DNA from 2 places in the Streptomyces sp. NPDC002754 genome. Region 1 is predicted to be linked to the other one. Evidence: riboswitches for the same ligand, from Rfam matches in the RefSeq annotation. Region 1 holds a riboswitch; the other holds the start of a gene.

What was found. A riboswitch is a leader RNA that binds a small molecule or an ion and turns the genes downstream of it on or off. The one in region 1 is predicted to bind cobalamin.
Positions count from the first base shown of each region.
Region 2: another riboswitch for cobalamin. It lies ahead of ACWD2L_RS12410 (cobalamin biosynthesis protein); the one in region 1 lies ahead of ACWD2L_RS21880 (ribonucleoside-diphosphate reductase subunit alpha).

Region 1 covers NZ_JBSFVM010000010.1:138,333-153,925, reverse strand. Annotated here, with positions in the region: gene nagB (glucosamine-6-phosphate deaminase) at 153-938, shown strand; gene ACWD2L_RS21930 (glycoside hydrolase family 3 protein) at 1,048-2,538, opposite strand; gene ACWD2L_RS21925 (carbohydrate ABC transporter permease) at 2,548-3,435, opposite strand; gene ACWD2L_RS21920 (carbohydrate ABC transporter permease) at 3,432-4,430, opposite strand; gene ACWD2L_RS21915 (extracellular solute-binding protein) at 4,516-5,820, opposite strand; gene ACWD2L_RS21910 (GntR family transcriptional regulator) at 6,162-6,926, shown strand; gene ACWD2L_RS21905 (carbon starvation CstA family protein) at 7,056-9,197, shown strand; gene ACWD2L_RS21900 (YbdD/YjiX family protein) at 9,166-9,369, shown strand; gene ACWD2L_RS21895 (DUF3311 domain-containing protein) at 9,496-9,771, shown strand; gene mctP (monocarboxylate uptake permease MctP) at 9,768-11,396, shown strand; gene ACWD2L_RS21885 (GNAT family N-acetyltransferase) at 11,502-12,002, shown strand; cobalamin riboswitch at 12,054-12,184, shown strand; gene ACWD2L_RS21880 (ribonucleoside-diphosphate reductase subunit alpha) at 12,492-14,849, shown strand; gene ACWD2L_RS21875 (ribonucleotide-diphosphate reductase subunit beta) at 14,849-15,593, shown strand, end outside.
Region 2 covers NZ_JBSFVM010000004.1:55,276-70,868, forward strand. Annotated here, with positions in the region: gene ACWD2L_RS12360 (enoyl-CoA hydratase/isomerase family protein) at 24-815, opposite strand; gene ACWD2L_RS12365 (helix-turn-helix domain-containing protein) at 934-1,155, opposite strand; gene ACWD2L_RS12370 (ABC-F family ATP-binding cassette domain-containing protein) at 1,550-3,148, opposite strand; gene ypfJ (KPN_02809 family neutral zinc metallopeptidase) at 3,372-4,259, shown strand; gene ACWD2L_RS12380 (hypothetical protein) at 4,278-5,669, opposite strand; gene ACWD2L_RS12385 (alpha/beta hydrolase) at 5,738-6,865, opposite strand; gene ACWD2L_RS12390 (class II aldolase/adducin family protein) at 6,914-7,585, opposite strand; gene ACWD2L_RS12395 (lysozyme) at 7,787-8,536, shown strand; gene ACWD2L_RS12400 (inorganic phosphate transporter) at 8,740-10,032, shown strand; gene ACWD2L_RS12405 (hypothetical protein) at 10,066-10,287, shown strand; cobalamin riboswitch at 10,373-10,520, shown strand; gene ACWD2L_RS12410 (cobalamin biosynthesis protein) at 10,559-11,521, shown strand; gene ACWD2L_RS12415 (cobyric acid synthase) at 11,518-13,053, shown strand; gene ACWD2L_RS12420 (putative cobaltochelatase) at 13,187-15,295, shown strand; gene cobO (cob(I)yrinic acid a,c-diamide adenosyltransferase) at 15,296-15,593, shown strand, end outside.

The DNA.
Region 1 (15,593 bases):
TCGCCGCCTCGACGTGCCGAGGCCCGGCGCAGCGCCGAGCATGTACGAAAGGAGCCCGGAAGGGCCTGACCGACCGGGGTTCGCTTTGCTAGATTGGTCTAAACCACACGGCGCGTTTTCCCGTCCCCTCTGACCAGAACGGCAGGCCCAGCGTGGAAGTTGTGATCGTCCCGGACGCCAAGGCAGGCGGCGAGCTGATCGCCGAGGCCATGGCGCAGTTGCTGCGGCGCAAGCCCGACGCGCTGCTCGGTGTGGCCACCGGATCGACTCCGCTGCCCATCTATGAGGCGCTGGCGGCCCAGGTGCGCGCCGGTGCGGTCGACGCGTCGAAGGCGCGGATCGCCCAGCTCGACGAGTACGTGGGGCTGCCGACCGGACACCCGGAGTCGTACCGGGCGACGGTGCTGCGGCAGGTCGTCGAGCCGCTCGGTCTCGGCGAGGCGGCGTTCATGGGGCCGGACGGCAGCGCGGCGGACGTGCAGGCCGCGTGCGAGGCGTACGACAGCGCGCTGGTCGAGGCCGGGGGCGTGGATCTGCAACTGCTCGGGATCGGGACGGACGGGCACATCGGGTTCAACGAGCCGTGCTCCTCGATCGCCTCGCGGACCCGGATCAAGACGCTGACCGAGCAGACCATCGCGGACAACGCGCGGTTCTTCGACGGCGATCTGAGCCAGGTCCCGCGGCACGTGATCACGCAGGGCATCGGGACGATCCTGGAGGCGCGGCACGTGGTGCTGCTCGCCACCGGCGAGGGCAAGGCCGACGCCGTGGCGGCGACCGTCGAGGGCCCCGTCGCCTCCGTGGTGCCGGCCTCCGCGCTGCAACTGCACCCGCACGCGACCATCGTGGTCGACGAGGCCGCCGCCTCAAAGCTGAAACTCGCGGACTACTTCCGCCACACCTACACCAACAAGCCGGAGTGGCAGGGACTGTAGGCCCCCATCAAGCCCCTGCGGCGTTTGAGCAGGTCTTTTAAGCCCCGCTCTTGTGACGAGAGCCAGCGGGGTCCGGGGCGGAGCCCCGTGGCCCCGCCCCCGGGTGGGCTCACACCCCCGTGATCGCCTCCGCCGCAGCGACCCCACACACCCGCGCCGCCCCATACGTGGCCACGTGCAACGCCCCACGCGGCGCCGCCTGTGGCACCCCCATCTCCACGACCACCGTGTCAGGACGCGCGCGCAGCAGCTCGTCCAGGGCCCGGCCCATCCACGGATGCCGATGCTCGTCACGGACCACCGCCACCACTCGCCGCTCCTCCGCGGCAGCCAGCACGGCGGAGCCCGCGTCCGGCCCGGTGTACGAACCCGTGGTGGTTCCGGGCAGCAGGCGTTCGAGCTCGGCGGCGACACCCCAGGGCGTCTCGTCGCCGACCGCGATGTTGGCGACGGCCGAGAAGGCGGCCACGTGCACGGGGCCCGTCACCGGGGTCGCGTGCTCCCCGCGCGTCACCGTGACCGCGCGTCGCGCCGCCACCAGGCCGACCTCCGGGTCCCGCGCCACCGCTCCCGCACCGCCGCGGCCCGACGCCGCCGTCCACTTCGACAGCGCCCGCACCCGCGCTGCCGCGTCCGCGAGCCGCTCCTCCGGAAGTTCGCCGGCGCGCACCGCCCCCACGAGGGCGTCGCGCAGCCGCAGCACCGTGTCGTCGTCGGCGAGCCCGCCGCCCACGCAGATGGCGTCGGCGCCGGCCGCGATGGCGAGGACGCTGCCGCGCTCGATGCCGTACGTACCGGAGATCGCCTTCATCTCCATGCCGTCCGTGACGATCAGGCCCTCGTAGCCGAACTCCTCGCGGAGCAGACCCGTGAGGATGCGACGCGACAACGTTGCCGGGTACTCCGGGTCGAGCGCGGGCACCAGGATGTGCGCGCTCATCACGGCCCGCGAGCCCGCCGCGATCGCCGCCCGGAACGGCGCGAGGTCCCGGGCGTGCAGCACGTCCAGGTCGACGTCGATGCGCGGCACGTCGTGGTGCGAGTCGACCGCCGTGTCGCCGTGTCCCGGGAAGTGCTTCGTGCAGGCGGCGACGCCGGCGGACTGCAGGCCCTCGACGTACGCGGCGGTGTGCCGGGCCACCAGCGTGGTGTCGGCGCCGAAGGAACGCACGCCGATCACCGGGTTGTCCGGGTTGGCGTTGACGTCCGCGGACGGCGCCCAGTTGAGGTTGACCCCGCACTCGGCGAGGCGGCGGCCCAGCTCGGCGGCGACCGAGCGGGTCAGCGCCGCGTCGTCGACCGCGCCGAGCGCGTGGTTGCCGGGGAAGGAGGAGCCGGTGCGGACCTCGAGGCGGGTGACGTCGCCGCCCTCCTCGTCGATGGCGACCAGGACGTCGCCGCGCTCGGCGCGCAACTGGGCGGTGAGGGCGGCCAGTTGCTCGGGGCCCTCGATGTTGCGGCCGAAGAGACCCACCGAGGCGAGCCCCTCGTCGAGGCGTCGCAACAGCCAGTCGGGGGCCGTCGTCCCGGTGAAGCCGGGTTGCAGCACCGTGAGGGCGTCCCGTGTGAGGGTGTCGGTTCCACGTGTCAGTGTCGTCATCGTGCGGCGTTATCCCTTCACGGCGCCGGAAGTGAGACCTGTGGCCATCTTCTTCTGAATGAACATGAAGAAGACCACCACCGGCAGAGCGATCATCGTGGACGCGGCCATCAACGCGCCGTAGTCGGTGCCTCGTTCGGTCGTGAACGTCATCAGCCACACGTTGAGTGTGTACTTCGAGTCCTCGTTCATCAGGATGTACGCGAACAGGTACTCGTTCCACGCGTTGACCAGGGCGAAGATCGAGGAGGCCGCGAGGCCGGGGGCGAGCAGCGGGAAGACGACGCGGCGGAACGCGCCCATCCGCGTACAGCCGTCGACCATCGCCGACTCCTCCAGTTCCACGGGGATGTTGACCACGAAGCCGCGGATCATCACCGTGGCGAAGGGCAGCGTGGAGACGAGGTAGACGACGATGACGCCCCAGTACTCGTTCAGTCCGCCCATCGCGTTGAGCTGGGTGTAGATGGGGATGAGCATCGCGGTCGGCGGCAGCATCTGGACGAGGATCAGCACCATCAGGAGTGCGCGCCGGCCGGTGAAGCGGAAGCGCCCGACGGCGAGCGCCGCGAGGGTCGCGATGATCATGCCGCCGACGACGGCGGTGATCGAGATGATGAGGCTGGACTGGATCGCGGTGCCGAAGTTCGGCTGCTTCACCGCGCGGGCGAAGTTGTCGAAGGTGATCGACGACGGCCACAGCGTCTGGTCGTAGGAGCGGATCTCGTGGTTGGGCCGCAGCGCCGAGATGATCAGCCAGTAGACCGGGAAGGCCATCACGACGGCGATGACGAGCCCGAGGACGTTGTAGCCGAGCCTGGTCTTCTTGCGGTCGGGGCGCAGGTCGGGGCGCAGCCCCTGCTTCACCGGGGTGACCGGAGCTGTGGAGGCGCTCATTCGACCTCTCCTGTCTTCATGAGCTGACGCAGGTAGTACACGGCCACCCCGGAGAGCAGCACCACGGTGACCAGGGCGATCGCGGTGCCCTGGCTGAAGGACGTCGACGTGAACGCCTTGGAGAAGGAGTACAGGCCGAGCGTCTCGTAGTCCGGTTCCGGCTTGTTGCCGCGCAGCAGCCAGATCTGCCCGAAGACGTTGAAGTCCCAGATCACCGAGAGCGTGGTGACCATGATGAAGACGGGCTTGACGACCGGCCAGGTGACGAAGCGGAAGACGCCGAACGCGCTGGCGCCGTCGAGCTGGGCGGCCTCCTCCAGCTCCGCGGGCACCTGGGTGAGGGCCGCGTACAGGGTGATGACGACGAAGGGGACGGCTCCCCAGATGACGAGCGCGGCGATGACCGCGAAGCCCTGCATCGGGTCGAGGAACCAGTTGTGCCCGAGGAAGTCGTCGCCCGCCACCTTGGCGATGAGCGTGTTGATCAGGCCGTAGTCGGAGTCGGCCAGCCACCGGAAGATCGACGCGGCGACGAGCAGCGGCATCGACCAGGCGGCGATCAGCGCCGTGGTGAGCGTGAGCCGCACCCACGTCGTCAGGCGCATCATCAGCAGCGAGATCAGCAGGCCGACCGCCATGGTGAGCGAGACGCAGACCACCATGAAGACCACCGTGCGGACGGTGACCTGCCAGAACTCCGCGTCGCCGAGGATGTTGGTGAACTGGTCGAAGCCGACCCACGGCGGGCTCTCCCCCGTCCACAGCTCGCGGCGCCCCATGTCCTGGAAGGACATGATCACGGTCTTGACCAGGGGGTACGCATAGACGGCGGCCAGCGCGACGATCGCCGGCAGGATCAGGAGATAAGGGAGCGTCGCCCCCTTCTTCCGCTTCGGGCGGCCGGCGCCCGGGGGCTGCTGCGCGGGTGGTCCCCCTTCCGGGGTGTCCGCTGCGCTGAGCGGCGGCCCGGCGGCCTTGGTGTCGGCGGCAGTCACGTGGCTGACCTTTCTCGTTCTCGGCGAACGTTGGTGAGGCGGGGCCGCTCGATGCCGGCCCCGCCCTCCCCGGAGCCCGTCAGGCTCAGGACTCCTTGTTGATCAGCTCGTCGATCTTGGCGTCGGCCGTCTTGGCGGCCGTGGCCACGGACTTGCCCTTGAGGATGTCGAGAAGCATGTTCTTCAGGACCTCCTCCTTCTCGATCGCGGTCCAGCCCGGTGCGATCGGCGTGAACCAGGCGCTCTCCACCGCGTTCGCCGCGGCCTCCGTCTCCGCCTTCTCCTTCAGCGGCTGCAGCTGCTTGGTGTTGCTGGGCAGCACGTTCTTGGAGGTGAGGACCTCCTGGGACTTCTCGCTCGTGAACATGGAGATCCAGTCCTCGGCGAGGTCCGCGTTCTTCGACTTCTGCGTCACCGCGAGGTCGGAGCCGCCGACGAAGGACGGCAGGGTCTTGCCGTTCGGGCCCGGCATGGAGGCGACGGCGATCTTGTCCTTCAGCTTCGGGTTGCCGTTGGCCTTGCCGTCGATGACGGAGCCGGCCTCCCAGCCGTTGCCGTACAGGACGCCGGCCTTCTCGTTGGCCATCACATTGGCGTGGTCCTGCTCGTCCTTGGTGATGTCGCCCTTGTTGTACTTCTTCACCAGGTCGATGAAGTGCTGGATGCCTTCCTGCGACTTGGCGTCGGAGAGGGTGCCCTTCCACTTCTTGGTGCCGTCGTCGTACGACGCGATCTGACCGCCGTACGCCTTGACGTAGGACATGGCGGCGTACCAGTAGCGGCCCGGCAGGTACAGGGACGAGAAGCGCTTGTCCTTGGCGCCCTGCTTCGCCGTCTCCTTGTCCATCGCCTTGAGGAACGCGGTCTCGTCGGTGGGCAGCTCGGCGGAGCCGGTGGCCGACTTCAGCATGTCCTTGTTGTAGATGGCGACGCGCGCGCTGGAGTAGTACGGGACGCAGTACATCTTGCCCTCGAAGGAACAGGTGTCCGCGAGGCCCTTGATCCAGGAGTCGCTGTTGTCGTACTTCTTCGGGTCGATCTCGGCGAGCGCCCCGTTGAGGATGTACTGCATGGTCTCGGTGTTGCCGAGCTCGACGACGTCCGGGAACTTGTCGCCACCCAGGGCGGTGTCGAGCTTCTTGGCCTTGTCCGCCCACTGCTGGTACGAGACGTTGACCTTGACCTTCGGGTACTTCTTCTTGAACTGCGCATTGACGTCCTTGACCAGACCGGGCCAGGTGCTCTGCGCGTCGACCATCAGCCAGACCGTGACGTCGCCCGTGCGGTCCTTCGGGTCCTTGCCCGCGTTGCTGTCGCTCCCGCCCCCACAGGCCGCGACCGCGGACATCATGGCCGCGACACCAACAGCCGCTATGAGCTTGCGCTTCATGTCACCCTCCTCAGGGATGCCTGCAACCCCCCACCCACAGCGATGACATACGGCGCGAACACGCCTTCGTACGCGGATACGGCTGATGGGACTGGGACCTGATCTTTAATGGTGTAGACCAGTACGGGGAGCTTGGCCCAGACCAATAGGGCTGTCAAGAGTGGCCGAGAGAGGTCTCCGCGTCCGTTATCGGAACGACACCCGGGCCGCATCCGCCAAGCAGGGCAAGGGCGTTGGCCACCTGCGAATACCCTCGGCGGGTGGACTAGACCAGACGGCCACCGGGCGGTATAAGGAGGGGTCACGGAGTCGCATCGGCACCGGAGCCGGGAAGGCGGAGCATGAGCACCGACGTCAGCAGTGCGGAGAACGAGAGCGGGGCGCCCGTCCGCACCGCACGCGTGCCCAAGTACTACCGCCTCAAGAAACATCTGCTCGACATGACGGAGACGCTGCCGCCCGGCACCCCGGTCCCGCCCGAGCGCACGCTCGCCTCCGAGTTCGACACCTCCCGCACGACCGTCCGGCAGGCCCTTCAGGAGCTCGTCGTCGAGGGCCGGCTCGAGCGGATCCAGGGCAAGGGCACCTTCGTCGCCAAGCCCAAGGTCTCCCAGGCGCTCCAACTCACCTCGTACACCGAGGACATGCGGGCGCAGGGCCTGGAGCCGACCTCGCAGCTGCTCGACATCGGCTACGTCACCGCCGACGACTCGCTCGCGCACCTGCTCGACATCTCCGCCGGCGGCCGCGTCCTGCGCATCGAGCGGCTGCGCCTCGCGAGCGGCGAGCCGATGGCGATCGAGACCACGCACCTGTCGGCCAAGCGCTTCCCCGCGCTGCGCCGCAGCCTCGCCAAGTACACCTCGCTCTACACCGCGCTCGCCGAGGTCTACGACGTGCGCCTCGCCGAGGCCGAGGAGACCATCGAGACCTCCCTCGCGACGCCGCGCGAGGCGGGCCTGCTCGGCACGGACGTGGGCCTGCCGATGCTGATGCTCTCCCGCCACTCGATCGACGGCTCGGGACAGCCGGTGGAGTGGGTCCGCTCGGTCTACCGTGGCGACCGCTACAAGTTCGTGGCGCGACTCAAGCGGCCCACCGACTGACACCGCCGACCCGCCCTCAACTCCCTTGCCCCATAACGGAGTAGACGCTTTCCCGCACGCGGTGTAGCGCAGCTCACATTCTCTGGCTTACGGTCCTCCCGTCGTCGCATGGACGGGGAGGACACACCGGTGCGTACCGCTTCTCCTAGAACCATCATTCTGTGGACCGTCGTCGCCCTGGCGGGCGCGGCCGGCTGGTCCGTACTCGCGCTCTCCCGCGGCGAGGAGGTCTCCGCCGCGTGGATGGTCGCCGCCGCCCTCGGGTCGTACGCCATCGCCTACCGCTTCTACGCGAAGTTCATCGCGAACAAGGTGCTGAAGGTCGACGCGAAGCGGGCCACGCCCGCCGAGCGCCTTGGCAACGGCATGGACTTCCACCCCACCGACCGCCGCGTGCTGCTTGGCCATCACTTCGCCGCCATCGCCGGGGCTGGCCCGCTGGTCGGACCCGTGCTCGCGGCGCAGATGGGGTATCTGCCGGGCACCATCTGGATCATCGTCGGCGTGATCTTCGCGGGCGCCGTGCAGGACATGGTCGTGCTGTTCTTCTCGACGCGGCGCGACGGGCGTTCGCTCGGGCAGATGGCGCGCGAGGAGATCGGCCCGTTCGGCGGGGCCGCCGCCCTGGTCGCCGCCTTCGCCATCATGATCATCCTGCTCGGGGTGCTCGCCCTGGTCGTGGTGAACGCGCTCGCCGAGTCGCCCTGGGGCACCTTCTCCATCGCGATGACCATCCCGATCGCGCTGCTCATGGGCTTCTACCTGCGCGTGCTGCGCCCCGGACGGGTCTCCGAGGTGTCGCTCATCGGCGTCGCGCTGCTGTTGATCGCGCTCATCGCCGGTCGCTGGGTCGCCGAGTCCTCGTGGGCGGACACCTTCACGCTGGCGCCGTCGACGCTCGTGATCTGGATGGTGATCTACGGGTTCGTCGCCTCGGTCCTGCCGGTGTGGATGCTGCTCGCGCCGCGCGACTACCTCTCCACGTTCATGAAGCTCGGCACCATCGCGCTGCTCGCCATCGGCGTCGTGGTCGCGCTGCCGACGCTGAAGATGGACCCGGTCACCGACTTCGCCTCGCGCGGCGACGGACCGGTCTTCGCGGGCTCGCTGTTCCCCTTCGTCTTCATCACCATCGCCTGCGGCGCGCTCTCCGGCTTCCACGCGCTGATCTCCTCCGGCACGACGCCGAAGATGATCCAGAAGGAGACGCAGGTCCGGATGATCGGCTACGGCTCCATGCTGATGGAGTCGGCCGTGGCCGTGATGGCGCTCGTCGCCGCTTCGATCATCGACCCGGGCCTGTACTTCGCGATGAACGCGCCCGCCGGAGTCATCGGCGACAGCGTGCAGTCCGCGTCGCAGGCCGTGGCGGGCTTCGGATACTCGATCTCACCGGCGGAACTCGCGCAGGCCGCGAAGAACGTCGAGGAGGCGAGCCTGCTGTCCCGTACGGGCGGCGCGCCGACCCTCGCCGTCGGAGTCTCGGAGATCTTCTCGCAGGTGACCGGGGGCGGACTGCGCGCCTTCTGGTACCACTTCGCGATCATGTTCGAGGCGCTGTTCATCCTGACCGCGCTCGACGCGGGCACGCGCGTGGGCCGCTTCATGCTCCAGGACATGCTCGGCAACGTCTACAAGCCGTTCAGGAACATCAGTTGGAAGCCGGGGCTCCTGCTCACCAGCGCCGTCGTCGTCGGCCTGTGGGGATACTTCCTGTGGATCGGCGTGCACGAGCCGCTCGGCGGGATCAACCAGCTCTTCCCGATCTTCGGCATCTCCAACCAGCTGCTCGCCGCCGTCGCCCTCGCCGTCTGCACGACGCTGCTCGTGAAGTCGGGGCGGCTCAAGTGGGCCTGGATCACCGGGATCCCGCTGATCTGGGACACCGTCGTGACGCTGACCGCCAGTTGGCAGAAGGTGTTCTCGTCCGATCCGCGCGTCGGCTTCTTCCAGCAGCGCTCCAACTACCAGGACGCCATCGACGCCGGAAAGGTACTGCCGCCCGCGAAGTCCATGGACGACATGCACACCGTGGTCACCAACTCCACGGTCGACGGCGTCCTCACCGCCGCGCTCGCCCTCCTCATCGTCGTGGTGGTTCTCGACGCGCTACGGGTATGTGTGAAGCACGTACGGAACCCGCAGTCGTCCAAGCTGAGCGAGGCGCCGTACGTCGAGTCCACGCTGGTGGCACCGGCCGGACTCGTCCCCACGCAGGAGGAGAAGGCGGAGGCGCGCGATGCCGGCGTCGGCAGTTCTACGGGTGGCTAGGTATGTGCGGTGGTTCGTCCGGGAGTTGACGGACGAGAGCGCGTACGAGCGGTACGTGGCGCACGTCGGGGAAACCCACCCCGGTGCGCCCGTGCCGTCCCGGCGCGACTTCGAACGCATGCGGACGGACCGGCAGGAAGCGGATCCACGACAGGGGTTCCGCTGTTGCTGAACGGGCCCGCGTACCCATCCGTTATCCGGACAGGGGTTCCGTAGATCAAGACTCTCGCTTAGATTTCCCGCACGTTAAGCATGAGATAAGTGGGATCTCTGATCAGCGAGGGGAACGGAACCGCGAATGTCCGATGCGCCGCCTGAAGTGAAACAACCGGTGGTCACGCCGGTCCGCGTGATCATTGCACTGTGTCTGGTCGCACCGTTCGTCGCGATGCTCTGGGTCAGCTCCTACGCCAAGGTCGAACCGACCCTCATCGGCGTCCCGTTCTTCTACTGGTACCAGATGCTCTGGGTGCTCATCTCGACCGCGCTCACCATGCTCGCGTACAAGCTGTGGCAGCGCGATCAGCGCGCCCGTGAGACCTCTCAGGCTTCCCAGGAAGGGGCGGGCGCGTGAACGGCGGCGTCAACGGTGTCGCGCTCACCGTCTTCATCATCTTCTTCGTGGCCGTCACGGTCATGGGCTTCCTCGCCGCGCGCTGGCGGAAGGCCGAGAACGAGGCGTCCCTGGACGAATGGGGCCTGGGCGGCCGCTCGTTCGGCACCTGGGTCACCTGGTTCCTGCTCGGCGGCGACCTCTACACCGCGTACACCTTCGTCGCCGTGCCCGCGGCGATCTACGCGGCCGGCGCCTCCGGCTTCTTCGCGGTGCCGTACACGATCCTGGTGTACCCGCTGATCTTCACGTTCCTGCCGCGCCTGTGGTCGGTCTCGCACAAGCACGGGTACGTGACGACGTCCGACTTCGTGCGCGGACGCTTCGGCTCCAAGGGCCTCTCGCTCGCGGTCGCGGTCACCGGCATCCTCGCCACGATGCCGTACATCGCACTCCAACTGGTCGGCATCCAGGCCGTTCTCGACGTCATGGGCGTCGGTGGGGGTGAGGGCACCAACTGGTTCGTCAAGGACCTGCCGCTGCTGATCGCCTTCGGCGTGCTGGCCGCGTACACGTACTCCTCGGGCCTGCGGGCGCCCGCGCTGATCGCGTTCGTCAAGGACGGCCTGATCTACCTCGTGATCGCGGTCGCCATCATCTACATCCCGATCAAGCTGGGCGGCTTCGAGCACATCTTCGCCGCGGCGAACGACAAGTTCGACGCCGCGAACGACGCGGCGGGCAAACCGGTCGCCGGGCTCGCGCCGGGCTCCTCGGGCACCTGGACGTACGCGACGCTCGCCATCGGGTCCGCCCTGGCGCTGTTCATGTACCCGCACTCGATCACGGCGACGCTCTCGTCCAAGAGCCGCAACGTGATCCGTCGCAACACCACGATCCTGCCGCTGTACTCGCTGATGCTGGGCCTGCTCGCGCTGCTCGGGTTCATGGCGATCGCGGCCGGAATCAAGGTGCAGAACGGGCAGTTGGCGATTCCGCAGCTGTTCGAGGACATGTTCCCCGACTGGTTCACGGGCGTCGCGTTCGCGGCCATCGGCATCGGCGCGCTGGTCCCCGCGGCCATCATGTCCATCGCCGCCGCGAACCTGTTCACGCGCAACATCTACAAGGACTTCATCAAGCCGGACGCGACGCCCGCGCAGGAGACCAAGGTCTCCAAGCTGGTCTCGCTGCTCGTGAAGGTCGGCGCGCTCGTCTTCGTCCTGACCATGGACAAGACGGTCGCCATCAACTTCCAGCTGCTCGGCGGCATCTGGATCCTGCAGACCTTCCCGGCCCTGGTCGGCGGCCTGTTCACGCGCTGGTTCCACCGCTGGGCGCTGCTCGCCGGCTGGGCCGTCGGCATGGTCTACGGCACGCTCGCCGCGTGGGGTGTCGCGTCGCCGACGCAGAAGCACTTCGGCGGCTCGTCGGCGGAGATCCCCGGCATCGGCGAGATCGGCTACATCGGCTTCACGGCGTTCGTCCTCAACATCGTCGTCACCGTCGTCCTGACCTTCGTCCTCAAGGCGGTCAACGCCCCGGACGGCGTCGACGAGACGACCGCCGAGGACTACACGGCCGACGCCGGCGACAAGGGCGTCAAGCGCGACCTGCCGACGGTCGGCGCGGGCGCTGGTCACTAAGCACGCCCTTCCGTACGTGTGTCGGGCCCCTCCGCTTCGGAGGGGCCCGACACATTTTCCGGAAAGCGTTGCGGCCACGGCCCGGGGTCGCGTAACCATGGCGTCGTGATCAGAACAGTGCGCCCCGATGAATACGCCGTACTGGGCGAGTTGAGCGCCCGCGCCTACCTGGGCAGCGGCCTCCTCGCGTTCGGCGAGGACGACTGGTACGCCGCAGAACTGCGCGACGTCGAGAAACGCGCCGGTCAGGCCGAAGTGCTCGTCGCCGAGGACCCCGACGGCCGCGTCCTCGGCGGCGTCACCTACGTCCCCACGCACGACCACCCGTACGCGGACCTCGCGCGCCCCTCGGAGGCCGAGTTCCGGATGCTGGCCGTCGACGTGGAGGCGCGCGGGAAGGGCGTCGGCGAGGCGCTCGTGCGGGCCGTGATCGACCGGGCCCGGTCAGCCGGGAAGTCGGCGGTGGTGCTGTGCACGCAGCCGCTCGCCACCGCCTCCCACCGCCTCTACGAGCGCCTCGGCTTCACCCGGATCCCGGACCGCGACTGGTCGCCGATCCCGGAAGTGACGCTGCGGGCGTACGAGTTGAAGCTGGCGGCAGACTGACGGTTCGGTCGGCCGACACAACATATGGGGCTGAAGCGAAAGCCCGACACAACATGTATGCTCACTCTCGCTGTCACCACAGGGGAATCCGGTGCGAATCCGGAACTGTCCCGCAACGGTGTGCGTAGGCGTACAAAAACGCCCGCGTGAGTCCGATGACCTGTCGACGGCACGCCCGAGCCGACCGGCCCGGGCGTCGAAGACGTCCGGGCCTCGCGGAAAGGGCCGGTGGACGAGGGCCCGCCCTGCGCGTGCGCGGCCCGCGCTGCCACCTCCTCCCCGCAGGCCCGCGGGGCCTTTCGGCACACTCGCGTCTGCCCCGCGGCGTCTGGCACGCACGCTCGCGGCGTTGCCGGACAGACCTAGTAGCTCCGCTACGAGGCCCGTCCGGCGCCTTGCGATCGCACGCACCAGACACCGCGGGGCCGCCCTTCGGGCGACGACGCGAGTGTGCCGAAAGGCCCCGCCCGAGCGAGGGAGAGCCTCCACGTGACCATCGCGCCCGCCGAACCGGTCTCAGCCACCCCCCAGGACGGCCCGGGTGCCGCACTCCTGCGCACCCTGACCGAGCTGACCGCCGACCTCCCCGACGCCGACCCCGGCCGGATCGCCGCCGCCGCGCTGCGCGGCCGTTCGGCGCGGGCCGATGAAGCGGAGCTGCGCGATCTCGCCACCGAGGCCGCCGCCGGACTGATCTCCGAGGACCCCGCCTACTCCCGGCTCGCCGCCCGCCTGCTCACCCGCTCCATCGCCGCGGAGGCCGCCTCACAGGGCGTCACGAGCTTCACCGAGTCGGTCGCCGTCGGCCACCGCGAGGGCCTGATCGCGGACCGCACGGCCGCATTCGTACAGGGGCACGCCGCGCGCCTCGACGCGCTCATCGACGTCGCGGGCGACGACCGCTTCGGCTACTTCGGCCTGCGCACCCTGCACAGCCGCTACCTGCTGCGCCACCCGATCACGCGCTCCGTCATCGAGACGCCGCAGCACTTCATGCTGCGCGTGGCCGCGGGCCTCGCCGAGGACGACTCCACCCGCGCGCTCGACGAAGTGGCCGCCCTCTACGGCCTCATGAGCCGCCTCGACTACCTGCCCTCCTCCCCCACCCTCTTCAACTCCGGCACCCGCCACCCCCAGATGTCGAGCTGCTACCTCCTCGACTCCCCGCTCGACGAGCTCGACTCGATCTACGACCGGTACCACCAGGTCGCCCGCCTCTCGAAGCACGCAGGCGGCATCGGCCTCTCGTACTCCCGCATCCGCAGCCGCGGTTCACTGATCCGCGGCACGAACGGGCACTCCAACGGCATCGTCCCGTTCCTGAAGACGCTCGACGCCTCCGTCGCCGCCGTGAACCAGGGCGGCCGCCGCAAGGGCGCCGCCGCGGTCTACCTGGAGACCTGGCACTCCGACGTCGAGGAGTTCCTGGAACTGCGCGACAACACCGGCGAGGACGCGCGCCGCACCCACAACCTCAACCTCGCGCACTGGATCCCGGACGAGTTCATGCGCCGCGTGAACGCGGACCAGCCGTGGTCGCTGTTCTCGCCGGCCGACGTGCCCGAGCTCGTCGACCTGTGGGGCGAGGAGTTCGACGCCGCGTACCGAGACGCCGAAACCCGCGGGCTGGCCCAGAAGACCATCCCCGCCCGGGACCTGTACGGCCGCATGATGCGCACCCTCGCGCAGACCGGCAACGGCTGGCTGACCTTCAAGGACGCCGCCAACCGCACCGCCAACCAGACGGCCGAGCCAGGCCACACGGTCCACTCCTCCAACCTCTGCACGGAGATCCTCGAGGTGACGGACGACGGGGAGACGGCCGTCTGCAACCTGGGCTCGGTCAACCTCGGCTCCTTCGTCGACACGAAGACCGGCGACATCGACTGGCAGCGCCTCGACGACACCGTCCACACGGCCGTCACCTTCCTCGACCGCGTCGTCGACATCAACTTCTACCCGACCGACCAGGCGGGCCGCTCCAACTCCCGCTGGCGACCGGTGGGCCTGGGCGCGATGGGCCTCCAGGACGTCTTCTTCAAGCTCCGCCTGCCCTTCGACTCGGCCGAGGCCAAGGCCCTCTCCACCCGCATCGCGGAACGCATCATGCTCGCGGCGTACGAGGCGTCGGCCGACCTGGCCGAGCGCAACGGCCCCCTTCCCGCCTGGGAGAAGACCCGCACCGCACGCGGCGTGCTGCACCCCGACCACTACGGCGTCGAGCCCACCTGGCCGGAGCGCTGGGCGGCACTGCGCGAGCGCATCGCCTCCGTCGGCATGCGCAACTCCCTCCTCCTCGCCATCGCGCCGACGGCCACCATCGCCTCCATCGCCGGCGTCTACGAGTGCATCGAGCCGCAGGTCTCCAACCTCTTCAAGCGGGAGACGCTGTCGGGCGAGTTCCTCCAGATCAACTCGTACCTCATCGAGGAACTGAAGGCGCTCGGTGTCTGGGACGCCAGGACCCGCGAGGCGCTGCGCGAGGCCAACGGCTCGGTGCAGGGCTTCACCTGGGTCCCGGAGGAACTCCGCGCCCTCTACCGCACGGCCTGGGAGATCCCGCAGCGCGGCCTCATCGACATGGCCGCGGCACGCACCCCGTACCTCGACCAGGCCCAGTCCCTCAACCTCTTCCTGGAGACGCCGACCATCGGCAAGCTCTCCTCGATGTACGCGTACGCCTGGAAGTCGGGCCTGAAGACCACGTACTACCTGCGCTCGCGCCCCGCGACGCGCATCGCGCGGGCGGCGGGCAACAGCACCGTCCCCGCGCAGACCGCGACGCCGGAGCCGGACGCGGTCGCCTGCTCCCTGGAAAACCCCGAGTCCTGCGAGGCCTGCCAGTGATGTCCACCTCTCCCGAAAAGAACCTGCTCGACCCGGGCTTCGAACTGACCCTGCGCCCCATGCGCTACCCGGACTTCTACGAGCGCTACCGCGACGCCATCAAGAACACGTGGACGGTGGAGGAGGTCGACCTCCACTCGGACGTCGCCGACCTCGCGAAGCTGTCGCCCGGTGAGCAGCACATGATCGGCCGCCTGGTCGCGTTCTTCGCGACGGGTGACTCGATCGTGTCGAACAACCTCGTCCTCACGCTCTACAAGCACATCAACTCCCCCGAGGCACGCCTGTACTTGTCCCGCCAGCTGTTCGAGGAGGCCGTGCACGTCCAGTTCTACTTGACGCTGCTCGACACCTACCTCCCCGACCCGGAGGACCGGACGGCGGCGTTCGCGGCGGTGGAGAACATCCCCTCGATCCGCGAGAAGGCGGAATTCTGCTTCCGCTGGATGGACTCGGTCGAGAAGATGGACCGCCTGGAGTCCAAGGCGGACCGCCGCCGCTTCCTCCTCAACCTCATCTGCTTCGCGGCGTGCATCGAGGGCCTGTTCTTCTACGGGGCGTTCGCGTACGTCTACTGGTTCCGCTCGCGCGGGCTGCTGCACGGGCTGGCGACCGGGACGAATTGGGTCTTTCGAGACGAAACGATGCACATGTCCTTCGCGTTCGACGTGGTCGACACGGTCCGAAAGGAGGAGCCCGGGCTCTTCGACGACGAGTTGGAGCAGCAGGTCACCGACATGTTGC
Region 2 (15,593 bases), on a different contig from region 1:
CTGGAATGAAACGCTGACGGGCGTCAGTCGCCGATGCCCGCCAGGGCGCGGAGGCGGCGGGACTGGGATGCTCGCTCTGCCGTGCGCTGGGCGTCAAGGGTGCGGTCGGCCGCACCCTGGAGCAGGGCCTTCGTCTCGATGACGGCGTCGCGGGGCGCGGCGACGAGGGCCGCGACCAGGTCCTGCGTCGCGTCCGCGAGCTCGCCCGCGGGGACCGACACGTTGGCCAGGCCGCTGCGTACGGCCTCGTCCGCGTGGACGTAGCGCCCGGTGACGCAGATTTCGAGGGCGCGCGCGTAGCCGACCAGCGAGACGAGCGGATGCGTGCCCGTCAGGTCCGGCACCAGGCCGAGGCTGGTCTCGCGCATGGAGAACTGCACGTCGTCGGCGACGACGCGCAGATCGCAGGAGAGGGCGAGCTGGAACCCGGCCCCGATGGCATGCCCCTGTACCGCGGCGACGGACAGGATGTCGCTGCGCCGCAGCCAGGTGAACGCGTCCTGGTACTCGGCGATCGTCGCGTCGAGGACGTCGTCGTCGCCGCGCGCCAGGTCGAGGAAGGACGGCTCGCCGTCGAAGCCCTCGGGCGTGAAGGCCCGACGGTCGAGGCCCGCGGAGAATGACTTGCCCTCACCGCGCACCACGACGACCCGCACGGACCCCGGCAGGGTACGCCCGGCCTCGCACAACGCCCGCCACAGAGCGGGGCTCTGGACGTTGCGCTTGTCCGGGTTGGTCAGGCTGACCGTGGCGATCGCATCGTCGACGGTGAGCCGGACGCCGTCCTTGTCGAGCAGCGGTGCGGGCAGGTTCATCTGGGCCTCCGGGTCTGCGCAGCCGTACGTAAGTGACTGCACAGTAACCACCCGGCCGGACAGCGGACCGACCGGGTGGTCAGTTGGAGCCCAGTGAGCCGAACGAACCCTGCGAGGGTCAGGCCGACGTGGCCTTCTTGCCTCGCGTGGCCCCGCCGCGACCCCGCAGCGTGACCCCGGATTCACTCAGCATCCGATGCACGAACCCATACGAGCGGCCGGTCTCCTCGGCCAATGCCCGAATGCTCGCACCGGAGTCGTACTTTTTCTTCAGGTCTGCCGCGAGCTTGTCGCGCGCGGCGCCGGTTACCCGGCTGCCCTTCTTCAGAGTCTCGGCCACCCGTGCCTCCTCGTGGGAAGTGCGCTCTGGATTTCCCATGATCACCCCTTGCGGGCTTCCTGGCCACCCATTCGGCAAGGTCCATGGACCCCCAATTGCGGGCGCGACAGGGATCCACACGAGTGGAATCCGGAATTCCGGCGAGGTTTCGAGGCCCTGAAAAACGCCTCCGCGAAAGAAGTGGCAGGTCAGCCACGGCCCAGGCGCCGCAAGGGCGCCATGGACGACGCGGCCCCGAATTCCGTGCACGACACACCTGGGTACGAGGCGATCTCACCCAGATGAAGGATCACGGATCGGCCGAATGATCCAGATGGAGTGGATCATTCAATGGATCAGCCGGTGACCGCCGAGTCGACCACCCAGTGGATCACCGAGCCGATCACCGGATGGATCATGCGAGTGCCACGAGATCCGCGTACGTCTGGCCCCACAGGTCCTCGATTCCGTCCGGAAGCAGAATGATCCGCTCCGGCTGCAGGGCGTCCACCGCGCCCTCGTCGTGCGTGACGAGGACGACGGCGCCCTTGTAGGTGCGCAGCGCGCCGAGGATCTCCTCGCGGCTGGCCGGGTCGAGGTTGTTCGTGGGCTCGTCGAGGAGCAGCACGTTCGCGGACGACACGACGAGCGTGGCGAGCGCCAGGCGGGTCTTCTCGCCGCCGGAGAGGACCCCGGCCGGCTTGTCGACGTCGTCGCCCGAGAACAGGAACGAGCCGAGCGTCTTGCGCACCTGGATCAGGTCCAGGTCGGGGGCCGCGGAGCGCATGTTCTCCAGGACCGTGCGCTCCGGGTCGAGGGTCTCGTGCTCCTGCGCGTAGTAGCCGAGCTTGAGGCCGTGGCCCTCGATGACCTGCCCCGTGTCGGGCTTCTCCGCGCCGCCGAGGAGCTTGAGCAGGGTCGTCTTGCCCGCGCCGTTGAGGCCGAGGATGACGACGCGCGAGCCCTTGTCGATGGCCAGGTCGACGTCCGTGAAGATCTCCAGGGAGCCGTACGACTTCGACAGACCCTCGGCCATGAGCGGCGTCTTGCCGCACGGTGAGGGCTCGGGGAAGCGCAGCTTGGCGACCTTGTCGGACTGGCGGACCTCTTCGAGGCCGGCGAGGAGCTTGTCGGCGCGCTTGGCCATGTTCTGCGCGGCGACCGTCTTGGTGGCCTTGGCGCGCATCTTGTCGGCCTGCGCGTGCAGCGTGGAGGCCTTCTTCTCGGCGTTCTGCCGCTCGCGCTTGCGGCGCTTCTCGTCGTCCTCGCGCTGCTGCTGGTAAAGCTTCCAGCCCATGTTGTAGACGTCGATCTGGGAGCGGTTGGCGTCCAGGTAGAAGACCTTGTTGACGACCGTCTCCATCAGCTCGACATCGTGGGAGATCACGATGAAGCCGCCGCTGTACGTCTTGAGGTAGTCGCGCAGCCAGACGATCGAGTCCGCGTCCAGGTGGTTCGTGGGCTCGTCGAGGAGCAACGTGTCCGCGTCCGAGAAGAGGATGCGGGCCAGCTCGATACGGCGCCGCTGACCGCCGGAGAGCGTGTGCAGGGGCTGGCCCAGCACACGGTCGGGGAGGTTCAGCGCGGCGGCGATGGTGGCGGCCTCGGCCTCGGCGGCGTACCCGCCCTTGGTGAGGAACTCCGTCTCCTGGCGCTCGTACTGCCGCAGGGCCTTGGCCTGTGTGGCGCCCGAGCCGGTCGCGATGCGCTGCTCGTTCTCGCGCATCTTGCGGATCAGGGTGTCCAGACCGCGCGCCGAGAGGATGCGGTCGCGGGCCAGCACGTCGAGGTCGCCGGTGCGCGGGTCCTGCGGGAGGTAGCCGACCTCGCCGGAGCGGCTGATGGTGCCGCCGGCCGGGATGCCCTCGCCGGCCAGGCACTTCGTGAGGGTCGTCTTGCCCGCTCCGTTACGGCCGACCAGGCCGATGCGGTCGCCCTTGGCGATACGAAAGTTGGCGTTCTCGATGAGCATGCGCGCGCCCGCGCGCAGTTCGATGCCGGATGCGGTGATCAAGGGAAGTACTCCAGGACAGGATTAACGGCTGGTTGACAGGGCGGGGGCCAATCAGCGCCGCTAATGCACCCAGAGAAGGAACGTCATACGAACCAGTTTACCGGTGCCGTGCAAACGCTTTTCCCAGGCGTGCCCCGTCCCCCGTTCGGCCCTCGGATCCGGCGCCGCTGACCAGGGGCGTACCAGGATGAGGGGGTCGATTACCGGCGAGAAGGCGGTGCGCATGCAGTTCGACGACGACGCGCGTCTGGACACCTCCGAGGTCCAGGACGTGCGCGGCAGCCGGCTTCCCGGTGGGAGAGCGGCCATGGGGGGCGGTTTCGCGGGGGTCATCGCGCTCGTCCTCGGGCTGCTCTTCGGCACGGACCAGTTCGGGCTCTCCGACGGGACCACCGGTGCCCCGGCCGCGCAGATGTCCAGCGAGGCGCAGGTCCAGGAGCAGTGCCGCACGGGCTCGGACGCGAACAGCAGGCAGGACTGCCGGACGGTCGCGGTGGTCAACAGCGTGCAGGATTTCTGGAGCGCGGAGTTCGGGCGCAGAAGCGCCACGTACACGCCCGCCTCGACGGTGTTCTTCACCAACCAGGTCGCCACCGCGTGCGGCTCGGCGACCTCTTCGGTCGGCCCCTTCTACTGCCCCGGCGACCGGCGGGTCTATCTCGACCTCGGCTTCTTCGACGAGCTGCGGACGAAGTTCGGTTCGAGCGGCGGACCCTTCGCGCAGGCGTACGTCGTGGCGCACGAGTACGGACACCACGTGCAGAACCTGATGGGCACCCTGACCCGCTCCCAGGACGGGCGTACGGGCGAGAACAGCAACGCGGTGAAGGTCGAGCTGCAGGCGGACTGCTACGGGGGCGTATGGGCGCGGCACGCGACGCGCACGCCCACCGAGTCCACCGGCAGGCCGCTGATCACGAGCCTGACCGACGCGGACATCCGCGACGGCCTGGACGCCGCGGCGGCGGTCGGCGACGACCGGATCCAGGAGCGGTACCAGGGCCGGGTGACGCCGGAAACGTGGACACACGGCTCGGCCGCGCAGCGCCAGCAGTGGTTCTACCGGGGATTCGAGAGCGGCGACATGGCCCAGTGCAACACCTTCCGGTGAGCACGGGCCGCTGACGTCCTACGCCCCGCCCGTGTGCACCTGAAAGGCCGCCCTGCGGACCGCCTTCGCGAGGGCCGGGTCGGGGTGCGCGGCCGCGAGCGCGACGAGCACCTGCACCGTGCGCGGGTGCCCGACCGCGCGCACCTCCTCGATCAGCGCCGGCACCGTCGGCTGCACCGCGGCCTCCAAGTGCCGTACGAGGAGGGGAGCTTCGCCGTGGTCGGCGACCGCCGCGGCGGTGTCCACCCACAGCCACGTCGCCTCCTCCCGGCTGAGCACCGTGTGCACGTCCTCGGGGTCGGCGCCCTCGTACTCGGCGAGCCACAGCAGGGCGTAGGGGCGCAGATGCGGGTCGCCGGCGGCGCGGCGGACCTCGGGCTCGGCGGGGGCGCCGACGACCCGCAGCGCCTCGAAGGCGAGGCCACGCAGCAGGGCGTCCTCGCCGCGGGCGGCGTCGAGGAGGTCGGTGACGGCGGTGCCGATGTCGCGGGCGGCGAGCCAGGCCCGGTACTCGTCGCGCGCCGCCTTCGGGCGCAGCCGCGCGCAGCCGCGCAGCATGTCCTCGGCGGACACCTCGATGTTCCCGGCCGGGGACTGGGCGGCGACGCAGATCTGCTCCAGCTTGACCCACACCGCCCAGCTGCCCAGCGGGGTGAGCGCGGCGTGCCCGTCGTCGTACGTGAGCGCGCCCACGGCGGCGAGACCGCTCAGGGACCACTCAAGCAGCGGAAGGAGCGGGGTGTCCTGCGGAGAGGTCGGTTCCGGCTGGGGCCCGAAGGGGATTTCGCAGCGTTCCGTGCGCAGTTCCGTGACGCGCTGGTCGAGGAGGTCCAGGAGCTGGGCCGCGGCGACCCGGTCCGCCATCAGCTGCAGGAAGCTCAGCAACTGCGGCACCGCCTCGACGACCTCGGCCACCGCGGCGGGGCCCAGGTCGTCGGGCGCCGGGTGGACCAGCGACCAGGCGTCGAACAGGGCGACCCAGCCGCGCAGCACGGCAGTGTCGTCGCGGTCCCAGGCACGCAGCCGCCAGCCGGGCCGGGCACTGGCTCCGTGCACCTCGACGAGTCCCGCGAGGCGGGCCGTGTCCCAGTCCGCACGGACCTGATCGACCGTCAGCCCCAGCTCGTCCGCGGCACGCAGAGCGGTCACGTCGGAGAGCGTGCCCTTGCCGTCGCGGGCCGCCATGTCATTGCCGGGGCCGATCCTGGTGTCCGCCCAGCGGGCCACGCGGACGGCGGCGGCGAGGTCGCGGCGCGCGGCGCGGGCGAGCTCGGCGGGTGGTGGCGTGCCCTCCGGTGGGCGGGGTGCCGGACGGCGTGCGGCGACCGGCCGCGGGGTCGGGGCGGCCAGGGGCTGGCGGCGCGGGCTGACGAGTCGGAGCCGGGAGTCGCGCGGGGTACGGGACGTCACGAAGGGCAGTCTCTCGGTTGACCCGCCAATTCCCAAACGGGCGACCGCCGGAGCCGTTGCATCAACGGCTACATCAACGGCGTCAGGAACCTTCTCAGCGCCTCCTCGTAGCCCTTCGCGTCCGCGTTCCACATCGCGTTGTGCGGGGCCTCGTCCACCTCGTGGAGGGTCACCAGGTCCGGGCGGCGGTCCGCCAGGCGGCGGGAGAGCGCCCACGGGGAGACCTCGTCGCCGGGGCCGTGGACCAGGAGCGTGGGGACCTTGAGGGCGCGGGGGTCCGCGACCTGCGCGAGGCGGTCGCCGCTCAGGCCCGTGCGCCCCTGAGCGGCGCGGACCGCGAGCGGGAGCAGCGGGCCCGGGGTGCGGCGGGCGCGGGCCAGGGCGCGCAGCGTCGTCTCCCAGCTGAGCACCGGCGAGTCCAGGACCAGGCCCTTGACGCGGTCCCGCAGCGCCGAGTGGGCGGCGGCGTGCAGGGCCATCGCGGCGCCCGTCGAGAAGCCGAGCACGATGACGTCGCGGGCGCCGTACCGCACGGCGTAGCGGATCGCCGCGTCGAGGTCGCGCCACTCCGTCTCGCCGAGGTGGCCGAGGCCGTCCGGGGAGCGGGGCGCGCCGAGGTCGCCGCGGTAGGCGAGGTCGAGCACCGGGAACTGGTGGTGGTGCAGGAACCCCATGAGGTTCATGGGGTGTTCGCGGGTGGTGCCGAGGCCGTGCACGGTGATCACCCACGTGTCCCGGGTCCCGGGCACGAACCAGGCGGGCAGCGCGCCGAGTTCACCCGGCACGTCGACGTCCGCGTGGTCGAGGCCGAGCGCGGCCTTGGGGTCACCGATGTGCACCTGGGGCGTGAGCCAGGCCTTGGCGCCGGGTTCCAGGGTGCCGTGGGTGACCCGCTCCAGGCGGCGTACGACGGTGTCGGCGGAGGTCGTGGCCGATTCGACGACCGGTCCGACCACCGCGTGGTACCCGTCGCCCTGCAACCCGTACGTACCGGGGCGCAGCGAGGCCAGGGCGCGGGTCAGGGTGACCTGGCCCGCGGCGGTGGCGTGCACGGTGAGTCTCGGCTCGGTGGGCAGCGGGCGGCCTGCGGGCGCCTTGAGCGCGGCGTCGCTGGCCAGCCGGCCCACGGCGATGGCGGCGGCCGAGGCCCCTATGACGGCGGTGACGGCAGCGGCCGTCGCGTTGGCGGTGCGCACCCGTCCAGTGTCGGGGCCCGCGCCCGCCCCGGCCAGTGGGACGACGATTCAGGGTGACGTTTCGGTCGACCCCCGCTGCCCGTACCCGCTCAGCCGCTCCCCCACCTCGCGCAGCTGCTCCCCGGTCAGCAGCGACGGGGTCAGGCCGGGGACCGAGTGGGCGGTGAGCCACAGGCGGCACATCCACTCCAGTTGGGCGGTGCGGTCGTAGGCGGCGGCGAGGGTGCTTCCGTAAGTGAGGGCTCCGTGGTTCTGGAGCAGACATCCCGTGCGGTCGGCCAGCGCGAGCAGCATGTTCTCGGCCAACTCTCGGGTTCCGTACGTGGCATAAGGGGCGACCCGGACGGGGCCGCCGAGCGCCGCCGTCATGTAGTGCACGGGCGGGAGTTCCGGCACGAGCGTGGAGACCGCGGTGGCGTGCACGGCGTGGGTGTGCACGACGGCGCGGGCGTCGGTGTGCCGGTAGACGGCGAGGTGCATGGGGAGCTCGCTGGTCGGCTTCAGGGTGCCGGCCCGCCGCTCGCCGTCGAGGCCCACGGCGACGAGATCGTCCGGGCCGAGTTCCTCGTACGGGACGCCGGTCGGGGTCACGAGCACGGTGTCGCCGACCCGCGCCGAGACATTGCCCGAGGTCCCGACGACCAGGCCGTCGACCACTGTCCGGCGGGCCGTCGCCACCACGTCCTGCCATGCCGCCCCGAGTTCCTGAAGCTGTGTCATGGCGCGCATCCTGTCAGCCGTTTGACGTGGTGACAGGTGGCGATCGGCACGGAACCCGACCCTCCGGAATACCCCATATGGTGATTGATAAGACTCATGTGTTATTTGGCCGACCTTGGCCGGGTAATTAATGATCTCCCGCTAATCTCTGGGAGTTCCCTGGGGATTTGTCATGCACGTCGTCACTTTCGGGGGGTAATCATGGCTCTCAGCCGCACAGCGTCCCCACGCCGCCACCGCGCCGCCGCGCTCACGTCAGTCGCCGCACTGACCCTCGGCGGCACCCTGCTCGCGGAGCTGCCGGCCCACGGCGCGGGCAAGCCACGCGGGAACGACGTCTCGTCGCACCAGAAGAACGTGAACTGGCAGAAGGCGAAGAACAAGGGCGCCCGGTTCGCCTACGTCAAGGCGACCGAGTCGACGAACTACCGCAACCCCTACTTCTCCCGGCAGTACAAGGGCGCCCGCAACGCGGGCATCATCCGCGGCGCCTACCACTTCGCGCTGCCGTACAAGTCCTCCGGGAAGACACAGGCCTCGTACTTCGTGCGCAACGGCGGGGCGTGGCGGCGCGACGGCTGGACGCTGCCGCCCGCGCTCGACATCGAGTACAACCCGTACGGCAAGGGCAAGCACCCCTGCTACGGGCTGCGGAAGTCGACGCTGGTGTCCTGGGTCAAGTCCTTCAGCAACGAGGTCGTACGCAGGACCGGACGCCGTCCCGTCATCTACACCAACGCGCGATGGTGGAAGCAGTGCACCGGCAACAGCGGGGCGTTCGCCTCGAACCACGCGTTGTGGCTCGCCCGGTACGACCGGAGCGCCGGCGCACTCCCGGCGGGCTGGACCTACTGGACGTTCTGGCAGTACAACGACAAGGGCAGCCTCCCGGGTGATCAGAATCTCTTCAACGGCTCAATGACCCAGCTCAAGCGCTTCGCGCGGGGTTAGTCGAAGGGCCGTCCGAAGCGCCCCGGAGCCCCTGGTTCCGGGGCCGAGGGCGCCTCGAACCGGAACCGGCGGCGCCGCCCCGAGGCAAGCGGAGCGAGACCCCTCCGAATCAGGTCACCGGGGCGCCCGGCCCAGTTCATCTTCCGTTCACTCGGGCTCTTTACGTTCCAAGAACCACTGACGTCCAACCGAAGCCTGGGTAAATGGAACACATCACGCTGCTCCTTGCGATCGTGATCGTTACCGCGCTGGTTTTTGATTTCACCAACGGTTTCCACGACACCGCCAATGCGATGGCTACGACCATCTCGACCGGCGCTCTCAAGCCGAAGGCGGCGGTGGCCATGTCCGCCGTGCTGAACCTCGTCGGAGCGTTCCTCTCCGTCGAAGTCGCGAAGACCATCTCCGGCGGCATCATCAATGAGGACGGCCTCAAGACAGAGGTCATCTTCGCGGCGCTGGTGGGCGCCATCCTCTGGAATCTGCTGACGTGGCTGGTCGGGCTGCCGTCCAGTTCGTCGCACGCGCTGTTCGGCGGGCTCATCGGCGCCGCTGTCATGTCGATGGGCTGGTCGTCGGTGAACGGCGGGACCGTCGTCACCAAGGTGCTGCTGCCCGCGGTGGCCGCGCCGCTCGTCGCCGGTATCGCCTCGTTGCTGGCCACCCGCCTGACGTACCGCATCAGTAAGAAGACGGACCAGAAGGCGACCGCGAAGGGGTACCGCGCCGGGCAGATCGCCTCCGCCGGGCTCGTATCGCTCGCGCACGGCACGAACGACGCGCAGAAGACGATGGGCATCATCACCCTCGCGCTGATCACCGGCGGCGTCATCGGGCACGACGCCGACCCGCCGCTGTGGGTCATCGTCTCGGCCGGTATGGCCATCGCCCTCGGTACGTACCTGGGCGGCTGGCGCATCATCCGCACCATGGGCAAGGGCCTCACCGAACTCGCGCCGCAGCAGGGCTTCGCGGCGCAGACCAGTGCGGCGACCGCGATCCTCGCCTCCTCGCACCTGGGTTTCTCGCTCTCCACCACGCAGGTCTGCTCCGGCGGTGTGATGGGCGCGGGCCTCGGCCGCAAGGGCGGCGTCGTCCGCTGGTCGACCGCCACCCGGATGTTCATCGCGTGGGGCCTGACCCTGCCGGCCGCCGGCCTGGTGGGCGCGGGCGCCGAGTTCCTGACCAAGCAGGGCGCGTGGGGCATCGGCCTCACCGCGGCGCTGCTCGTGACCGGCTCGGCGATCATTTGGAAGCTCTCGCGTCGCAACTCCGTCGACCACACCAACGTCACGGCGGACGAGCCGCACGCCGCCCCCGTGCAGGAAGCGCAGGAGGCGCAGGAAGCCCCGGGCGTCGTCACCGCCGCGATCGCCTCGGTCACGCCGCCGCCCGCGGGCACGGTCGAGTCGGCCGAGTCCGAGGCGAAGATCACCGACCGGCCGAAGGCCGGAGCGGTGAACGATCCCGCGCGCCCCGCCGGCGCCACGCTGTAGTCAGCGCTGTAGCTCAGAAGGAAGCAGGCAGGAATGAAGATCGACTGGGCGGCCCTCGGCTCCGTGTTCGGCGTCTCTCTCGTGGTCACCGTGGCCCTCGTCGGCCTGTTCACCCTCGGCATCGTGGGCCTCTCCAAGCGGGAGTCGGCGGCGCGTGACGGTGGCTCGGCCGCGGTCGCGACATCAGGGGCGTATGCCTGCTTCGCGCTGTGCGCGGCGGCCGTGGCCTACGGGATCTATCTGATCGTGGCCTGAGGCGACATCAGGGCCCTTCGGGGGCGGGGTGCGGGGCGTTCGGCGTCCCGTGCCCCGCCTTCGTGCGTACGCCTCAACAGCAAGTTGACGTGCCAACTCGCAGCGTGGTGGACTTCCCCCGCCATATACGGCAGCAGTTGAGGAAGCCGGTGCGAATCCGGCGCGGTCCCGCCACTGTGAGCCCCCTCCTTCGAAGGGGCGAGCCAGGAACTCTCGCTGCCGGTCTCGTCGAACCAGGGCGTGGACACCCTGAGTGAGGACACCTACCGCCATGCTTGCCCCACGCGGCAACTGGCGGCGCGAGCGCGTGTATGCGTGCGGTGCCGCCGCCGGGATCTTCGCCGACCTTCTTCTTGGCGATCCGCGCCGTGGGCATCCCGTCGCCGGATTCGGGCGCGCCGCCGGGGCCGTCGAGCGCGGGCTGTGGCGTGACCACCGTGGCGCGGGCGCCCTGCACACCGTGGTGTGTGCCGGAGGCGCCGTCGCTCTCGCCGCCGCCGCGACCCGTGTCGTACGCCGCTCCCCCGCCGCGTCCCTCGCGTTGACGGCCGCCGCCACCTGGGCCGTCGTCGGCGGCACCTCGCTGGGCCGCGAGGCCCGCGGCGTGGGGTCCGCGCTCGATGCCGGAGACGTGGAGCTGGCGCGGGAGCTGCTGCCCCGGCTGTGCGGCCGTGATCCGCAGGGGCTCGACGCCGACGGGATCGCGCGCGGTGTCGTCGAGTCCGTCGCCGAGAACACCTCCGACGCGGTCGTGGGCGCGCTCGTGTGGGGCGCGCTCGGCGGAGTGCCGGGCCTGGTCGCCTTCCGCGCCGTGAACACGCTCGACGCGATGGTCGGGCACAAGTCCGCGAAGTACCGGCGGTTCGGCTGGGCCTCGGCCCGCCTCGACGACGTGGCGGGCTGGCCGGGGGCCCGGCTGACCGGTGTCCTCGCCGTCCTCGCCGGTGGCAGGCCCCGGGAGGCGCTGGACGCGTGGCGGGCGGACGCCGGGCGGCATCCGAGCCCGAACGCCGGTGTCGTCGAGTCCTCCTTCGCGGGCGCGCTCGGGGTGCGGCTCGGCGGGACCCTGGCGTACGGCGGGCGGGTCGAGCACCGGCCGGTGCTGAACGCGCCGGGGCGTGCGGTCGAGGTACGTGATGTGGATCGGGCCGTGCGGCTGTCACGGCGGGTGTCTCTGTTGGCGTTGGGAGTCTGTGTGGGTGCGCGACTGGTACGGGCGCGGGTGCGGCGATGAGCGGGCGTGGAGACGGTGTTCGACGAGGCGGCGGGCTGCTCGTCGCCGGGACGACCTCCGACGCCGGGAAGAGTGTCGTCACCGCCGGGATCTGCCGGTGGCTGGTGCGGCAGGGCGTGAAGGTCGCGCCGTTCAAGGGGCAGAACATGTCCCTGAACTCGTTCGTGACCAGGGAGGGTGCCGAGATCGGGCGGGCGCAGGCCATGCAGGCGCAGGCCGCGCGGGCGGAGCCGAGCGCGCTGATGAATCCGGTGCTGCTCAAGCCGGGGAGCGATCGCAGTAGTCAGGTCGTGCTCATGGGCAAGCCTGTCGGCGAGTTGAGTGCCCGGGGGTATCACGGGGGGCGTCAGGCGGCGCTGCTCGACACCGTGGTCGGGTGTCTGGAGGAGCTGCGGGCCACGCATGACGCCGTGATCTGTGAGGGCGCGGGCTCGCCCGCGGAGATCAATCTGCGGCGGACGGACATCGTGAACATGGGGCTTGCGCGGGCCGCGCGGCTTCCGGTGCTTGTGGTCGGCGACATCGATCGGGGTGGGGTCTTCGCCTCGTTCTTCGGGACGACCGCGCTGCTGGCTCCCGAGGACCAGGAGCTTCTTGCCGGGTATCTGGTGAACAAGTTCCGGGGTGACGTGAGCTTGTTGGAGCCCGGTCTCGACATGCTCAAGTCCCTTACGGGGCGGGACACTTACGGGGTGCTGCCGTTCCAGCACGGCCTCGGCATCGACGAGGAGGACGGGCTTCGGGTGTCCCTTCGGGGTGCCGTACGGGAGTCCGTCGTGGCGCCGCCCGTGGGCGAGGACGTGCTGCGGGTCGCCGTGTGCGCGGTGCCGTTGATGTCGAACTTCACCGATGTGGACGCGTTGGCCGCCGAGCCGGGTGTCGTGGTGCGGTTCGTGGACCGGGCCGAGGAGCTCGTCGACGCGGACCTCGTCGTGGTGCCGGGGACACGTGGGACGGTGCGGGCGCTTGAGTGGCTGCGGGAGCGAGGGCTTGCGGAGGCTTTGAGGCGGCGGGCGGCCGAGGGGCGGCCCGTGCTCGGTATCTGCGGCGGGTTCCAGTTGCTCGGCGAGTCCATCGAGGACGAGGTGGAGTCGCGGGCCGGGGTCGTCGATGGGCTCGGGCTGCTTCCCGTACGTGTGCGGTTCGAGGCGGAGAAGACGCTTGCGCGGCCGGCCGGTGAGGCGCTCGGCGAGTACGTCGAGGGGTACGAGATTCATCACGGGGTCGCCGAAGTGCTGGGCGGAGACGCCTTCTTGGACGGGTGTCGGGTCGAGGGCGTGTGGGGGACGCACTGGCATGGGTCGTTGGAGGCGGATGGGTTTCGGCGGGCGTTTTTGCGGGAGGTGGCGGCGGCTGCCGGGAGGCGGTTTGTGCCGGCGGCGGATACATCGTTCGAGGCGTTGCGGGAGGAGCAGCTTGATCGGCTGGGGGATTTGATTGAGCGGCATGCCGATACGGGTGCGCTCTGGCGGTTGATTGAGGGGGGCGCCCCTGCGGGGTTGCCGTTTGTGGCTCCCGGGGCGCCGTCGTGAGATTTCGCCCCCGCCGCCGCTTCCCGTCCCGTCCCTGGGGGCTGCGCCCCCTCGCCCCCCAAAAGATTGCGCCCCGCGGCGGAGCCGCATATAGGCACAGTCCCGCGCCCCTAATCGTGGAGGTCAGGTTTCGATGAGTACTCCCTTTCCGTTCACTGCCGTTGTCGGGCAGGACGATTTGCGGCTTGCGTTGTTGTTGAATGCTGTGTCGCCCGCCGTGGGGGGTGTGCTCGTGCGGGGGGAGAAGGGGACGGCCAAGTCGACCGCCGTGCGTGCGCTGTCCGCGCTCATGCCGGGCGTCGACGTCGTCGCCGGGTGCCGGTTCTCGTGTGATCCGGCGGCGCCCGATCCGGGGTGTCCCGACGGGCCGCACGGCGACGCCCCGGGCGACCAACGGGACGCCCGGATGGTCGAGTTGCCGGTCGGCGCCTCGGAGGACCGGCTCGTGGGCGCGCTCGACATCGAGCGGGCGCTCTCCGAGGGCGTGAAGGCCTTCGAGCCGGGGCTGCTCGCCGATGCGCATCGCGGGATTCTGTATGTGGACGAAGTCAATCTGCTGCATGACCACCTTGTTGATCTGCTGCTCGACGCCGCCGCCATGGGCGCCTCGTACGTCGAGCGCGAGGGTGTCTCCGTACGGCATGCCGCGCGTTTCCTTCTCGTAGGGACGATGAACCCCGAAGAGGGCGAGCTGCGGCCGCAGTTGCTCGACCGGTTCGGGCTGACCGTGGAGGTTGCGGCGTCGCGCGAGCCGGAGCAGCGGGTGGCGGTCGTCAAGCGGCGGCTCGCCTATGACGACGACCCCGAGGGGTTCGCGGGCACATGGGCCGACGAAGAGGCCGACGTGCGGGAGCGGATCGTCGCCGCGCGTGAGCTGCTGCCCCAAGTGCGGCTCGGTGACCGGGCGTTGACGCAGATCGCGGCGACGTGCGCGGCCTTCGAGGTGGACGGCATGCGCGCCGACATCGTGATGGCACGCACGGCCACCGCGCTCGCCGCCTGGGCGGGGCGTGAGGACGTGCTGGCGGAGGACGTGCGGCAGGCCGCGCTGCTCGCGCTCCCGCACCGCAGGCGCCGGAACCCCTTCGACGCGCCGGGGCTCGACGAGGACAAGCTCGACGAGACGCTGGACGAGTTCGGTCCCGAGGACGAGCCGGAGCCGGACCCGGAGTCGGGCCCTGACCCTGACCCTGACCCTGATGATGATCCGGACGGGCCCGGCGGGGGTCCCGACGGTGGTGGTCCCGGTGGTGGTGTGCCGCCGCAGGACGGGCCTCACGACGCGCCGCAGGAAACGCAGGACCCGCAGGATGCCCCGGCCGGTGACAACCGGGAGGACTCCCCCGAGACCGAGGAGCCCGCCGCCGCCCCGGCAGCCGGTGGCGGAGCCCGTGAGCAGAAGCCCGTGGCGGCCGGTGAGCCCTTTCGTACGAAGATGTTGAGCGTGCCCGGCCTCGGCGAGGGCGCGGCGGGGCGGCGGTCGCGGGCGCGTACCGAGCACGGTCGCACCACGGGGGCGACGCGGCCCCGTGGCGCCCTGACGAAGCTGCACCTGGCGGCGACCGTGCAGGCCGCCGCCCCGCACCAGCGGGCGCGTGGCCGCTCGGGCCGGGGGCTCGTCGTACGCCGTGACGATCTGCGGCAGGCGACCCGCGAGGGGCGCGAGGGGAACCTCGTGCTGTTCGTGGTCGACGCCTCGGGGTCGATGGCGGCGCGGCAGCGGATGACCGCCGTGAAGGGCGCCGTGCTGTCGCTGCTGCTCGACGCGTACCAGCGACGGGACAAGGTGGGGCTCGTGACCTTCCGGAAGTCGGCGGCCGAGGTCGCGCTGCCGCCCACGTCGAGCGTGGACGCGGCGGCGAGCCGCCTGGAGTCGCTGCCGACCGGAGGGCGCACCCCGCTGGCGGCCGGTCTGCTGAAGGCGCACGACGTGCTGCGTGTGGAACGGCTGCGGGATCCGGCGCGGCGCCCGCTGATGGTCGTCGTGACCGACGGGCGGGCGACGGGTGGGCCGGAGCCGGTGCAGTTGGCGGGGCGTGCGGCCGGGCTGCACGCCGCCGAGGGGACGGCGAGCGTCGTCGTCGACTGCGAGACCGGCATGGTGCGGCTCGGGCTCGCCGGGGAGCTGGCAGGACGGCTCGGCGGCACCGCCGTCACGCTGGACGAGCTGCGGGCGGATTCGATCGCCGGGCTCGTGAAGGACGTCACTGGAACGCAGAACACCATCAGGAAGGCCGCTTAAATGCCGCAGGGACAGCCGAGCGTCGTACCGAACGACGGGCTGACGACACGTCAGCGTCGCAACCGCCCACTGGTGTTCGTGCACACGGGCATCGGAAAGGGCAAGTCGACGGCCGCGTTCGGGCTCGCGCTGCGTGCCTGGAACCAGGGCTGGCCGATCGGGGTGTTCCAGTTCGTCAAGTCGGCGAAGTGGAAGGTCGGCGAGGAGAACGCGCTCAAGACGCTCGGCGCGAGCGGCGAGGGCGGCACCGTGGCCTGGCACAAGATGGGCGAGGGCTGGTCGTGGGTGCAGCGCGACG